2 regions of the Streptomyces sp. NPDC057939 genome follow, and region 2 is predicted to be linked to the other one. Evidence: riboswitches for the same ligand, from Rfam matches in the RefSeq annotation. Region 2 holds a riboswitch; the other holds the start of a gene.
What was found. Region 2 has a riboswitch for cyclic di-AMP ahead of ACFVS6_RS26195 (transglycosylase family protein). Riboswitches for the same ligand answer to the same signal wherever they lie in the genome.

Region 1: linked by a shared signal. The riboswitch ahead of ACFVS6_RS10135 (peptidoglycan DD-metalloendopeptidase family protein) and the one ahead of ACFVS6_RS26195 (transglycosylase family protein) in region 2 are both predicted to bind cyclic di-AMP.

The regions. Positions count from the first base shown of each region.
Region 1 covers NZ_JBHVPG010000006.1:222,344-229,556, forward strand. Annotated here, with positions in the region: gene ACFVS6_RS10125 (MBL fold metallo-hydrolase) at 1-56, opposite strand, end outside; gene ACFVS6_RS10130 (SGNH/GDSL hydrolase family protein) at 195-980, opposite strand; gene ACFVS6_RS10135 (peptidoglycan DD-metalloendopeptidase family protein) at 1,143-2,183, opposite strand; cyclic di-AMP (ydaO/yuaA leader) riboswitch at 2,188-2,354, opposite strand; gene ACFVS6_RS10140 (tyrosine-protein phosphatase) at 2,673-3,494, shown strand; gene ACFVS6_RS10145 (aspartate aminotransferase family protein) at 3,522-4,925, opposite strand; gene hpnH (adenosyl-hopene transferase HpnH) at 4,922-5,953, opposite strand; gene ACFVS6_RS10155 (1-hydroxy-2-methyl-2-butenyl 4-diphosphate reductase) at 5,959-6,624, opposite strand; gene shc (squalene--hopene cyclase) at 6,624-7,213, opposite strand, start outside.
Region 2 covers NZ_JBHVPG010000027.1:41,482-48,694, reverse strand. Annotated here, with positions in the region: gene ACFVS6_RS26215 (exopolyphosphatase) at 1-657, opposite strand, end outside; gene ACFVS6_RS26210 (DUF501 domain-containing protein) at 654-1,220, opposite strand; gene ACFVS6_RS26205 (septum formation initiator family protein) at 1,280-1,768, opposite strand; gene eno (phosphopyruvate hydratase) at 1,875-3,161, opposite strand; gene ACFVS6_RS26195 (transglycosylase family protein) at 3,459-4,211, opposite strand; cyclic di-AMP (ydaO/yuaA leader) riboswitch at 4,214-4,384, opposite strand; gene ACFVS6_RS26190 (transglycosylase family protein) at 4,659-5,705, opposite strand; gene ACFVS6_RS26185 (cytochrome P450) at 5,820-7,094, opposite strand.

The sequences.
Region 1 (7,213 bases), on a different contig from region 2:
AAGGCTTCGGAGCGCAGGGCGCGCAGCCTGGGACGCAGGGGAAGGGAGCCGGTCAAGGCGCCTCCTCAAGAGGGTGCGGTTCGAGGTGGCACGCTAGTACATGCACGCCCTTCCCAACGCGTACCGGCCCGTGAGGATTCCGCCCGGCGGGAACCCGCCGGGCGGAACGGGTGCTCGTCCGGCTCCCGCGTGCCCTACAGGGGCAGCAGGTCGGGGCGCTTCGCCGCGACGTGGTCGCCGGAGGACTCGCCCCGCAGCCGGCGTCCGATCCACGGCACGAGGTGCTCCCGGGCCCACTGGATGTTGTCGCGGGTCACGTCCACCGATCCGCGCGGCGGCGTGGGCGGCCACGGCTGGTCGGGATCGGCCGGGATCCCGTAGCCCAGCACCTGCGCGGCACGGAGCGCGACGCGGGTGTGGCCCTCGGGCGAGAGGTGCAGCCGGTCGCCGTCCCAGGCCCGCCGGTCCTGCACCGAGCGCAGCGACCAGAGGTCGAGCACCGGGCAGTCGTACCGGTCGGCGATGGAGCGCACGTGCGCGCTGTACGTGGCGACCTTGCCCCGGAGGTGCTTCAGGACCGGTACGCCCCGGGTGTCGAAGCCGGTGGTGATCATCACGAGGCCCACGGCGCCCGTGAGGTCGGCCACGGCCGCCTCGAAACGTTCCGCCACGTCGTCCGGGTCGCTGCCGGGGCGGATGATGTCGTTCCCGCCCGCGCAGAAGGTCACCAGGTCCGGTGCGAGGGCCCGGGCCCTCGGGACCTGTTCGGCCACGATCTGGTCGAGGAGCTTCCCCCGCACGGCCAGATTCGCGTACCGGAAGTCATGTTCGTCGCGCTGATCGGCGAGGAGCACGGCGAGGCGGTCCGCCCAGCCGAGATAGGAATCCCCGGGTCCCGGGTCTCCCACGCCTTCGGTGAAGCTGTCCCCGATCGCCGCGTACGAGCCGATGGTCTTGAGTGTCGTCGTCGTCGCTGCCACGGGAACACATCCTTCACCGTCGCAACCAACCTACGCCAACGTAATGAGGGGTTGACGGACCGTGATCTGTACCACGCGGGGGATAAGGAATAAGTACACGTGAGGCCGGGACCCCCCTCGGGTCCCGGCCTCACGCGTGTCCGTGTCCGACGGCGGGTGCCGTCAGAGGCTGGCGCCCTTGGAGCGGAGGTAGGCCAGCGGGTCGATGTCCGAGCCGTAGGACGGACCCGTGCGGATCTCGAAGTGGAGGTGCGGGCCGGTCACGTTCCCGGTCGCGCCGGAGAGGCCCACGCGCTGGCCGCCGGTGACGCTCTGGCCGGCCGAGACGGACAGCGAGGAGAGGTGCGCGTACTGGGAGTACTTGCCGTCCGCGTGCTTGATGACGACCTCGTTGCCGTACGAGCCGCCCCATCCGGCGGAGACCACGGTGCCCGCGCCGACGGCCTTGACGGTGGTTCCGGTGCTCGCCATGAAGTCGACGCCGGTGTGGTAACCGGAAGACCACATGCTGCCGCCCATGCGGTACGCGGTGGAGACTCCGCCGGCGACCGGGGCCACGAATCCGCCGGCCTTGGAGGGGCTCGACGGGGTGGAGGGCGCGGCCTGGCCGGAGCCGGCGGGCTTCTGCGCGGGCGCGGCCTTCCTGGGCGCGGCGGTCGGGGCGGAGGAACGCTCGCCGGACGCCTCAGGGCGGCTGGAGGACCGCTCGGAGCGGTCGGAGCGGGCGCCGGAGTCCGACTTGGGGGCGGAGTCCGGGGTGGACGCGCCGGCCGCCGACTGCTTCTTGGCGGGGGCCGGCTCGGCCGCCGCGCCGGGGGCGCCGAGGGTCAGCTTGAGGCCGGGGTGGATCAGGGAGGGGTCGTTGCCGACGGCGTCCCGGTTGTCGGCGTAGAGCTGCTCCCAGCCGCCGGTGAGGTTCCGCTCGGCGGCGATCTTCGAGAGGTAGTCGCCGGACACCACCGTGTAGACCGCGGCGGGCGCCGTGGGCGTCGCGGTGGGCGTGACGGCGGCGGCCCGGGGAGCCGCCGGGGCCTGCGGTGCCTGCGCGGGTGCGGTGGCGGGGGTCGCCGCGGGGGTGGCGGCCTGGGCTCCGGTGGCTCCGATCAGCGGCAGCGCGAGGGCGGCGCCGCCGGTGCCGGCCACGGTGAGACCGCGGGATATGGAACTGGACTTCGGGCGGCGGTGCTTACCCTTACCGGGCATGGCGAATTCCTCTCCGTCGCCTGCGAGGTGAGCTGTCGGGTTCGGACTGGAGATGTCCGGCCGACCGCGTCGAGGACGCGTGCGGCTTCACCCCTAGCCGTCCCGGAGAAAGCTCCGGTCCGGCGGCCTACCTGGTTCCCCCGCTCCTGCCGCGCGCGTCGATAGTCGGGTGCGGTTCCCGGGCGGCGGCAGGATTAGGCTGTCCACCCGGATCGGTCGTGAAGGTAATCGAGTCGGTACACGGGCAACAAGCCACACATTCCCTGACGCAATCACAGGTATGGGGGAGCGATGGAATTCCGGTCACCCTGTGTCCATTCCGGACCATCAACAACCGCCCTGGCGTGGGAATTCTGATTTCGCGAGCGGGCACGGACGGTCACCGTATGATCTGGCTCACGGAGCCTGGCGCGATCTCGCTTCTCCCCGTGGCAAGTTGCTCCCAACCGGCGTAATTCGGACACCTCAGGACGATGCGGAGGACCACACGTGACCCAGCGGATACCCCCACCCCTTCCGGCGCTGCCCGAACCGGAACCGGAGCTGACGGGAGTGCGCAATTTCCGTGACGTGGGCGGCCTGCCGACCGTCGACGGACGGAGGGTCAGGTCCGGACGACTGTTCCGAAGCGGACATCTGGCGCATGCGACCGAAACCGGAACAGAGTTCCTCGTCTCGCTCGGCCTGCACACGGTCTTCGACTTCCGCAACCGCGCCGACCACGCCCTGGAGGGGCCGGACGTGGAACTGCCCGGCGTGCGCTACGTGAACATCCCGTTGTCCGACCCGGCCGCCGGGAAGGAGTTCTGGAAGATGGTCCGCGAGGGCGACCTGGCCCAGCTGCGCACCGCCCTCGGGGAGGGCCGGGCGGCCGAGCGCATGACCACCTCGTACCGCACGATGATCCGCACCCGGACCACCGAACACAGCCGGGTCGTGCACGCGCTGGCCGAGGACAGCGTCCCCGCGCTGATGCACTGCGCCGCGGGCAAGGACCGGGCCGGTCTGTCGATCGCCGTCACGCTGCTCGCGCTCGGCGTCGAACGGGACGCCATCGTGGCGGACTACCTGGAGTCGAACGCCCCGCACCGCCGCTACCGGATGCGTCGCGGCACGGAGGCGGTCGAGCCCCGTCCGGCCGAGGCGGCGGAGCTGCTGGCGCCGCTCTTCGAGGCCCGCGCCGCCTACCTGGAAGCGGCGTACGCGACCATCGAGGAGGAGTGGGGCGAGGTGGACCGGTACCTCGCCGAGGGTCTCGGACTCGCGCCCGAGACCCTGGTCCGGCTGCGGGACCGGCTGCTGGAACCGTAGCGGCCGGGGTCCCCGGCCGGCAGGCCGTCAGCGGTTGCCGACGGCCTGCTTCACCAGCGTCCGACCGAAGTCCCACATGAGCGATCCCCCGCCGTGCGCCTCGTCCATGACCTCGCGGAAGGCCCCGACGAAGCGGTCCACGTCCCGTTCGTCGACGATCAGCGGCGGGATGAGCTTGATGACCTCCAGGTGGTCCCCGGAGACCTGGGTGAGGATCCGGTGCTTGAGCAGCAGCGGCACCACGACCATCTGGGCGAACAGGCCCTTGCGGGCGGCCTGGAGCATCGCCCAGCGGCTGCGCAGGCCCAACGAGGACGGCCGGCCGAACTCGATCCCGATCATCAGCCCGCGCCCCCGCACCTCGTGCAGCAGCTCGTACTCGTCCACGAGCGCGGCGAGCCGGCCGCGCAGCAGGTCGCCCATGGCGCGGGCGTTGGCGGTCACCTCCTCGTCCTCCATGACGCTCAGCACCGCCAGGCCGGCGGCCATCGCCTGCGCGTTGGAGCCGAAGCTCGCCGAGTGGACGAGGACGCGGTCCATGGACGAGTAGACGCGCTGGAAGATCCAGTCCTTGCCCAGGGTCGCGCCGACGGGGACGTAGCCGCCCGACAGGGCCTTCGCCACGCACACCAGATCCGGTTCCACGCCGGGTTCGTGCTGGTACGCGTAGAAATCGCCGGTGCGTCCGAGGCCGGTCTGCACCTCGTCGGCGATGAGCAGGGCCTTGTGCCGGTGGAGGAGTTCCTGCGCCGCGCGCAGGAATCCGGGGGGCGCGGCGAGCACGCCCTTGCCCTGGATCGGCTCCACGACGAAGGCGGCGACGTCGCCCCGCCGTAGTTCGCGTTCCAGGGCGTCCAGGTCGCCGAGCGCGATCCGCGTGTCGGGGAGCAGCGGTGCGAAGCCGTCCCGGAAGCCGGCTTCGCCGTTGACCGACAGCGAGCCGGTGGTGAGCCCGTGGAAGGCGTGGTCGCAGTAGAGGATCCTGGGCCGGCCGGTGGCGTACCGGGCGAACTTCAGGGCCGTCTCCACCGCCTCGGTGCCGCTGTTGCCGAAGAAGACCCGGTCCAGGTGGGGGCTGTGGGAGAGCAGTTTCTCGGCGAGCAGGCCCGGTAGCGGCTGGCAGTCGAAGCGGGTCAGGTCGGCGAGCTGGGCGTCCAGGACGTCGTGCAGGGCCTTGCGGACGACGGGGTGGTGCCGGCCCAGGCCCATGACCCCGAAGCCGGCCAGCATGTCGAGGTGGTCGTTGCCCTCGGCGTCCCAGAAGTGGGCGCCCTCGGCCCGTACGTAGACCTTGTCGAAGCCGATGGTGTGCAGCATCCGGGGCAGTTGGTGGTTCAGGTGGCGGGAGTGGAGCTCGTAGCGTTCGTCCCCGCGCTCGGCGAGCAGGGCGGCCAGGTCGAAGCCCCGGCCGCCCCCCTGGCCGGCGGTCATGACGAGGTGGCCCGGTTGCCGCCGATGGTCTCCCTGGCCGCTCGCAGGGATTCCTTGAGGGAGCCCATGGTGGCGAGGACGGCGGTGGGCTCGTAGCCGCAGTGCGCCATGCAGTTCGCGCAGCGCGGGTCCTTGCCGCGGCCGTACTTGTTCCAGTCGGTGTCCTCGATCAGCTCGCGGTACGTGGGCACGTAGCCGTCGCTCATCAGGTAGCAGGGGCGCTGCCAGCCGAAGAGGGAGTAATTCGGAATGGCCCAGGCGGTGCAGGAGAAATCCGCCTTGCCCTCCAGGAAATCGAGGAAGAGCGGCGAGTGGTTGAGCCGCCAGCGCCGCCGGTTCCCGCCCGCGAAGGCCTTCTTGAAGAGTTCGCGGGTCTGTTCGACGCCCAGGAAGTGTTCCTGGTCAGGGGCCTTTTCGTAGGCGTAGGCGGGCGAGATCATCATCTCGTCGACCCGGAGGTCGTCATTGAGGTAGTTCAGGACCTCGATGATGGTCTGGGGGGTGTCGGTGTTGAAGAAGGTGGAGTTGGTCGTCACCCGGAAACCGCGCCGCTTCGCCTCCTTGATGGCCGCGACCGCCTCGTCGAAGACGCCTTCCTTGGCCACCGATTCGTCGTGCCGTTCGCGCAGCCCGTCGATGTGGACGGCGAAGGCGAAATAGGGGGACGGGGTGAACTTCTCGATCTTCTTGCGGAGCAGCATCGCGTTGGTGCAGAGGAAGACGTACTTCCGCTTGGCCACCAGCTGCCGGACGATCTCGTGGATCTGCGGGTGCATCAGGGGCTCGCCGCCCGCGATGGACACCATGGGGGCGCCGGACTCCAGCACGGCGCCGACGGCTTGGGCCACCGGCATGCGCTGCTTGAGGACCCCGGCCGGGTGCTGGATCTTCCCGCACCCCTCGCAGGCCAGGTTGCAGGCGTAGAGCGGCTCCAGTTCCACGATCAGCGGGAACTTCTCCCGCTTGCGGAGCTTCTGTTCGAGAAGATAGGTCCCGACCCTGATGGACTGGCGCAGTGGCATGGCCATCTGGCTCACCTCCTGGGGAGCAGCGAAGAACGGTGCCATTCATGGAACGCGGGCAGTAGGGCACGCAGTACACGGAACGCCGATATTCCACCGCGGACGGTGCCGATGCGGACGAGCTCGTGCTCAGGAGCGTCCACGATCACCCGGACGGCCGCAACGGGGCGTCCCTCCCCCGCCGGGGTGCGGGCGCCCCGGGTGGCGGTCCACAAGGTGGCCGCCGACTCCATGTCGACCGCGACGGCGCCGGTGGCGCGCAACCGGGCGCGCTCCTGGCCGCGGACGACGTGGTCGGACCCGGTCAGCGCGCCGGTGTGCACGGTCCGGCCTGGAAGGGCCAGTGCCAGTGCCTCGGCGAGCAGCCGGGTTCCGGTGCACCGGACGGTCCCGTGCGGGTCCCGGGTCTCGTCGGCGACGACCAGGTCGCCGGGGTGCATGCCGGGGACCAGTCCGGCGCAGAACCCGGTGGCGAGGACGGCGGCCCCCGCCATCCCGGGCCGCTCCAGCGTGCGGGCGACGGCGCGTTCGGCGGCGCGCGGTCCCATGCCCGTACGGAGCACCGTGGCGGTGGCGCCCGCCGGACGGGCGGCGCTGCGCAGGGCCGCCCTCTCGATGCGCAGCGCGCAGGCGATCAGGAGCGGTGCGGGCGGGGGCTGCGCTCCGGGGCCGGCCATCAGGAGTCCTCGGTGAGGGCCGGGGCCGCGGTGGGCCGGCGCCCGTCGGGGCCGAAGGGCTCGCCGTGGAGGTAGCGGCCGAGGGCGGTCAGCGGGAACACCTGTCGGTACAGGTGGTAGTTGATGGAGAAGTCCCAGGGGAAGCCGGTGCCGGTGAAGTACGGCTCGTCCCAGCTGCCGTCGGCGCGCTGGGTGTTCACCAGGTGGGTGAGGCCCCGTTCGACGGCCTCGCCGTCGCGTTCCCCGGCCGACAGCAGCGCCATCAGGGCCCAGGCGGTCTGCGAGGGGGTGGACTCCCCCTTCCCCGCCCAGGAGCGGTCCTGGTAGGAGCGCTGGTCCTCGCCCCAGCCGCCGTCCTCGTTCTGTACGGACTCCAGCCAGCGCACGGCCCGCCGGACGGCGGGGTGGGACGGGGGGACGCCCGCGGCGGCGAGGGCCGGCAGGACCGAACCGGTGCCGTACACGTAGTTGGTGCCCCAGCGGCCGAACCAGCCGCCGTCCGACTCCTGTTCGGCGAGCAGCCAGGCGATGCCGCGCCGGGTCCGGGGGTCGGCGGACCGGCCCTCGACGGCCAGCATCTCCACCACGT
Region 2 (7,213 bases):
GCCGGCCAGGCCGACGAGGGTGCGGGCCCCGCCGAGCGGGACCGTGGCGGCCGCCAGGTCGAGCGCGGCCTCGATGTCGGCCCGTACGGCGGCGATCTGCGCCTCGGTGGGCGGGTCGGTGATCCGACCGTCCACCATGAGGTGCCGCTCGGTCATCCGGACGCAGCCGACGTCGACGGAACGGGCCGCCCGCACGTGTTCCTCGCCGACGACGAACTCGGTGGAACCCCCGCCGATGTCCACGACCAGGAAGGGTCGCTCCAGCTCACCCGCGCCGGCGAGGTCCTTGGTGGCGCCGGTGAAGGAGAACTCCGCCTCCTGGTCCCCGGAGATCACCTCGGGTTCGACGCCGAGGATGTCGAGGACGCCGCGTACGAAGTCGTCCCGGTTCTCGGCGTCCCGCGAGGCCGAGGTGGCCACGAAGCGGACCCGCTCGGCACCGAGGTCCTTGATCACCGCGGCGTACTCGCGGCAGGCGGCGAAGGTGCGCTCCAGCGCGTCCGGGGCGAGCCGGCCGGTGCGGTCCACGCCCTGGCCGAGCCGGACGATGGTCATGCGGCGGTCCAGCTCGGTCATCACGCCCGTGTCGGGGTCGCAGTCCGCGACGAGCAGGCGGATGGAGTTGGTGCCGCAGTCGATGCCCGCGACCCGCGTCACAGGGACCCCTCGGCCTTCTCCGCGGCGTTCTCCTCGGTCTTCTTCTCCCCGCAGGGGGTGACGCAGGCGCCCTTGGCCCACCATTCGGGCAGCATCGCCAGGGCCTCGTCGCCGAACGGGTTCACGCCGGGGCCCGCGGCCAGGGAGTGGCCGACGAGCACGTGCAGGCACTTGACCCGGTCGGGCATGCCGCCGGCGCTCGGGAAGCCCTGGAGCACGTCGATGGCGTCGCGGCGCCGGATGTAGTCCTCGTGCGCGGCCCGGTAGGCGGCGGCGAGCTCCGGGTCCTCGGCGAGCCGGGCCTGCATCTCCTTCATCACGCCGTTGGCCTCCAGCGTGCCGATCGCGGAGGCCGCGCGCGGGCACGTCAGGTAGTACAGCGTCGGGAAGGGGGTGCCGTCGGGGAGCCGGGGGGCGGTCTCGACGACGTCCGGCTGCCCGCAGGGGCAGCGGTGCGCGATGGCGCGCAGTCCGCGCGGGGGACGGCCGAGCTGCTGCTCGAACGCCTCGATGTCCGCGTCGGTCGGCTCGGTCCGGTCGGTCTGGGGCGGGGGCGTCTGCATGCCTGGAGGAAGTCTCTTCGGTGTCGTGGGTGGTGGGTGCGGGACGGACGGGTACGCGTTCAGTCGCCGGGGCGGTCGGCCTTGTCGACCCCGTCCCAGACGTTGGAGTACCAGGGACGGTCGGAACCGGCCTCCCCGCCGCGGTGGCGCTCCGAGGCCTCGGCCCCGGGGTCGTTCATGATGTAGCCGGTCTCGCCCGGACGCAGGAAGTGCAGGTGCTTGCGCGCCTGCTGCTCCGCGTAGGCCGGGTCCTGCCAGCGGGCCTTCTCGTCACGGAGCTGTTCGAGGCGCTTGTACGCGTCGACCGCCGCCCGTTGCTGGTCCGCGATCTCCGAGCGCTGGGAAACGTACTGGCGCATCGGGTACGCGAGGGCGACGACCAGGGTACAGAGGACGAGGACGAGCAGTGCGGCCCGGCCGGTGAGCCGGCTGCGGCGGACCTGGCGCCGCGACTGCGAGCGGTAGACGTGCGCGGCGGTCCGTTCACCGAGCTGCTTGAGCCTGGTCGCCGTCGAGAAGGTGGAGAACCGGTCCCGGTTCCCGGCCATGGTCCCGCCTCCCCTGAATGCGCGCTACGCAATACGTCCCCGCACACGGTACGGGACCGAGTGCGGGGACGTACGGAGGCCGGCGCCGCGAGGCGCTGATTGGCCCTTAGCCCTTGAAGCGCGGGAAGGCGGAGCGGCCCGCGTACACGGCGGCGTCGTCGAGGATCTCCTCGATGCGCAGCAGCTGGTTGTACTTGGCGACGCGGTCCGAGCGGGCCGGGGCGCCGGTCTTGATCTGGCCGCAGTTCACGGCGACCGCGAGGTCGGCGATGGTGACGTCCTCGGTCTCGCCGGAGCGGTGCGACATCATGCACTTGAAGCCGTTGCGCTGGGCCATCTCGACGGCGTCGAGGGTCTCGGTCAGCGAACCGATCTGGTTCACCTTCACGAGCAGGGCGTTCGCGGAGCCCTCCTCGATGCCGCGGGCCAGGCGCTCCGGGTTGGTGACGAAGAGGTCGTCGCCGACGATCTGGACCTTGGTGCCCAGCTTGTCGGTGAGGGTCTTCCAGCCGGCCCAGTCGTCCTCGTACAGCGGGTCCTCGATGGAGACCATCGGGTACGCGGAGACGAGCTCCTCGTAGTACTCGGTCATCTCGGCGGCCGAGCGGGACTGGCCCTCGAACTCGTACTTGCCGTCCTTGTAGAACTCGGACGCGGCGACGTCGAGCGCGAGCGCGATGTCCTTGCCCGGGACGTAGCCGGCCTGCTTGATGGCCTCGACGATGAGGTCGAGCGCGGCGCGGTTGGACTCCAGGTTCGGGGCGAAGCCGCCCTCGTCACCGAGGCCGGTGGAGAGGCCCTTGGTGTGGAGGACCTTCTTGAGGGTGTGGTAGACCTCGGCACCCCAGCGCAGCGCCTCGGAGAAGGACTCCGCGCCGATCGGGGCGATCATGAACTCCTGGATGTCCACGTTGGAGTCGGCGTGCGACCCACCGTTGAGGATGTTCATCATCGGAACGGGCAGCAGGTGCGCGTTCGGGCCGCCGAGGTAGCGGAAGAGCGGCAGGTCCGAGGCCTCGGACGCGGCGTGCGCGACGGCGAGGGACACGCCGAGGATGGCGTTGGCGCCGAGGGAGCCCTTGTTCTCGGTGGCGTCCAGGTCGAACATGGCCTGGTCGATCAGGCGCTGCTCGGTGGCGTCGTAGCCGACGAGCTCCGGGCCGATCTGCTCGATGACGGCGAGGACGGCCTTCTCGACACCCTTGCCGAAGTAACGGTTGGGGTCACCGTCACGCAGCTCGATGGCCTCGAATGCACCGGTGGAGGCGCCGGACGGAACTGCAGCACGGCCGGTGCTGCCATCGTCGAGGCCCACCTCGACCTCGACCGTGGGGTTGCCTCGGGAGTCCAGGATTTCCCGGGCTACGACGACGTCGATGGACGGCACGAGCATCTCCTTCTGGGATGTGACGCTGGGTGTGCGGTGGCGTGTCAGGCCGTGGGATGGCCTTGCCGCCTAGAGCCTAACCGGCTCCGGGCACTGGGCCCGCCGACCGCCCGGGTCCTGGGACGAAATAGGGGCTGAATGCCCCTCTTCCAGGACATAGGTCTCTTGAAGATTCGGTTTCCGGACCGCCGGGAGCGGGCCGGAACGGTCCCGGAACATGCCGCCGCCCGGCGCGTGGGGGGATACGCGCCGGGCGGTGGGCATGCTGCGGAGACCGCGGGTGATGCGGTGTTATGCCGGAATTCAGCTGAGCTTCAGCTTCTGACCCGGGAAGATCAGGTCGGCGTCCTTGACGGTGTCCTTGTTCAGCTGGAAGAGCTTCTCCCAGCCGCCCTTGACGCCGTTCGCCTGGGCGATGGTGCCCAGGGTGTCGCCGGCCTTGACCACGTAGGAACCGTTGCCGGTGGCCGGGGCCTCGGTCTTGGGGGCCTGCGGCTTGATGGCCGGGGTCTCGACGCGCTCGGAGCGCGAGACGGGGACCTCGGTGCGCTTCGGCTCGGCCTTCGGCGTGCTCGGCTTGGCGGGCGTGGCCGGCTTCGCGGGCTTCGCCGGGGCGGGCTTGGCCGGCTTCGTCTCGGGCTTCGGCTTGGCGGGCGTGGTGGTCGAGCCGCCGCCGTTGTACGCGGAGTTGGACAGGCCCTTGCCGCAGTGCGGCCAGGCGCCCTTGCCCTGGCCCTTGAGGACCTTCTCGGCGATGGCTATCTGCTGGGACTTGCTGGCCTGGTTGGCCGTCGCGGCGTACGCCTTGCCGCCGTACCCGGCCCAGGTGGAGGCCGAGAACTGCAGGCCGCCGTAGTAGCCGTTGCCGGTGTTGATGGCCCAGTTGCCACCGGACTCGCACTGCGCGACCTTGTCCCACTCGGAGACGGTCGCGGCGCTCGCGGTACCGGCGGCCATCAGCGGAGCCGCGACGGCGACACCGGCGACACCGGCGAGCGTGACGATACGGACGGCCTTGGAGCCGCGACGGTGCTTGCCCTTGCCGGAAAGCAGCATGGATTTCTCCTCACCGACGCCTTCGAGGTGAGCTGTCGGGTTCGGGCGGATGAGTTGCCCGGTCACGTGTCGAGCACGTGGCTTAACCCCAAGCCGGTACGCAGCCGTCTCTCAACGGCCTTTCCCGGCGCCTACCTTGGTTCCCCCGCTCCTGCCTTCGGCGCTTGCGCGACGACTGTTCCCCCCGTCCGCCGGCAGGATTCGGCGATGCGGTCGAAGGAGCCCGCGGTGGCGAGCGACTCAGAAGGTAGACAGGTCTCCCCCTGATGTTCAACGCGCGACATCAGGGAGAAACCGGCCTACTTGCCATCCTCAAAAGTACGTTTACGCAGGTGAGGGGCGGGTTTGTGGAAGTTCCGGAATGAGACACGCCAGTTGATCGGAAGAGACGCATGTCTCATTTGCCGATAACGGACATTCAGCTCTTTCCGGATGGTCGAACTGCCCCTATTCCTTGGTTAGATCCAGGTTCTGACCCGGCTTGATGAGGTCGGCGTCCTTCCCGATGAGCTGCTCGTTGGCCGCGTACAGCTCGTTCCAACCACCCTTGAGGCCCTTGGCGTCGGCGATCGCGGTGAGGCTGTCGCCGGCCTTCACGGTGTACGAGGGCTTCGACGCGGCGTCAGAAGCGCCCGGCGCCTCGTCGGCCGCCGGACCGCGGTGCTTGCCCGCTCCGTCGACCACACCGGCGGGCACGGCCGTGGGCGTGGCACCCGGGAGGGGCGGGGTCACGGGGGCCGTCGGGTCCACCGGGGTGGTGGGGGTGCCCGGGACGGTCGGGGTGCCCGGGGCCGTCGGGTCCGCCGGAGTGGTGGGCGCCGTGGTGGGCGGGGTCGTGGTGGGCGGCACGGTCGTCGGCGGGACCGTCGGGTCCGTGGACGGGGCCGGGGAGACGGGGTCGGGCATGACGGGCAGTCCGCTGGTGGGGCCCAGCGGGTAGTCCGGCAGGCCGGTCGGGCCGGTGGAGGGGCCTTCCTGGCCCGGCTGCGGGGTCGGGGCCCCGAAGTCGACGGCGGGCTCGGAGCCGGTGACGGGCACCGAACCCTCGGGCCGGACGGGGGTGGGCGCGACCGGGCCGGCGGGCCGGGGGTCACCCGGGTCCACCGCGGCGGCCGGGCCCTGCTGGGTCAGACCGGCCGAGGCGGCGCACAGCGGCCACGCCTGGGGGCCCTGCGAGGCCAGCACCTTCTCGCCGACGGCTATCTGCTGGGAGCGGCTGGCGAGGTCCGGGCGCTCCGCGTAGGCGAGTCCGCCCGCGTTCCTCCACTGCTCCTGGGTGAACTGGAGCCCCCCGTACTCACCGCTGCCGTAGTTGGCACTCCAACTGCCGTCGCTCTCGCAGTCGGCCACCTTGTCCCACGTGCTCGTGTCGGCCGCACTGGCGTTCGTGGCGGCGAGCAGGGGCAGGGCGAGTGCGGAGCCGGTGACTCCGGCGGTGACGACCAGGGCGGGTACCTGGCGGGGGCGTCTGTGGCGGCCGTTCCCGGAACGCATGAGGCTGCACCTTTCGCATAACGGCGGGGTAACGGCAGAACCTAGCGGCCTTCGAACGATTGTCACAAGTTCGGTAGGTGACTGACGTGTGATCAGACGGCGTCGGAATGCGTCTCAGTTGTTTCGAGGTGTGAAGCGAACCGGAAGGGTGCGCAGGCCACGCATGATGAGTCCGCCGCGCCAGCGCAGGTCCGCGGGAGGAACGGCAAGTTCCAGATCCGGCAGACGCGTCAGCAAAGTCGCGAGCGCCGTCTGCCCTTCGAGCCGGGCGAGCGGAGCGCCGAGGCAGTAGTGGATCCCGTGGCCGTACCCGAGGTGTTGGTTGTCACCGCGGGACAGGTCCAGGGCGTCCGGATCGGCGAACCGCTCGGGGTCGCGGTCGGCCGCCGCGAGGACCACCAGCACCGGGTCGCCGGCCGCGATCTCCTGCCCGCCCAGGGTCAGCGGCACGGTCGCGAACCGCCAGGTCGCCAGCTCCACCGGGCCGTCGTAGCGCAGGAGTTCCTCGACGCCGGTCTCCAGCAGGCCACTCTCGCCGGCCGCGAGGGAGGCCTGGAGGCGCTCGCGCTGTTCCGGGTTCATGAAGAGGGAGTGGACGCCGTTGCCGATGAGGTTCACGGTCGTCTCGAAGCCGGCGAACAGCAGGATGAACGCCATCGCCGTGGCCTCGGCCTCGGTGAGGTGGTCGCCGTGGTCGCTCGCCCGGATCAGGTCGGAGATGAGGTCATTGCCCAGGTCATCCCTTTTGCGGTGGATGAGTTCCCCGAGATAGGTGCGCATCCGCTTGACCGAGCGGGCGACCCCGCCGCGCGGACCGCCGCCGTGGCGGATCATCATCCCGGCCCAGTCGCGGAAGTCGTCCTGGTCCTCGCGCGGTACGCCGAGCATCTCGCAGATGGCGTAGATGGGGAGCGGGAAGGCGAACTCGTGGATGAGGTCGGCCTCCCCCTTCGCGGCGAAGGCGTCGATCAGGTGGTCGGTGAGCTCCTGCACGCGCGGGGTGAACTCGGCGACGCGGCGCGGGGTGAACGCCTTCGACACCAGCCTGCGCAGTCGGGTGTGGTCCGGCGGGTCGATGTTCAGCAGGTGCGTCATCAGCTCCGCCTTGCGCTCCCCCGGGATGCCGGTCCTGCCCTTGGCGTGCGCGGGTTCGGCGTGGTGCGCCGGGTTCTTGCTGAGGCGCTGGTCGGCGAGCGCCTGCCGGGCGTCGGCGTAGCGGGTCACGAGCCAGGCCTCGACCCCGCTGGGGAGCTTGGTGCGGTGCACCGGGGAGTGCTCGCGCAGCCAGGCGTAGGCGGGGTAGGGGTCGGTCGCGAACTCCCAGTCGAAGAGGGTCGGGCCCTCCGTGGAGGGGGAATCGGCCGGGGTCGCGGAGGTCTGCTCATGCACCCGCAGACCGTATCCCGGACCGTACCGGCGATCCGATATGGGGTGTTCGTCGAGGCTGTCCGTAGATCGTCCATCCCTTGACGTCCCGTTCCCCGCCGTTCCTACTTTCGGTTTTGTGG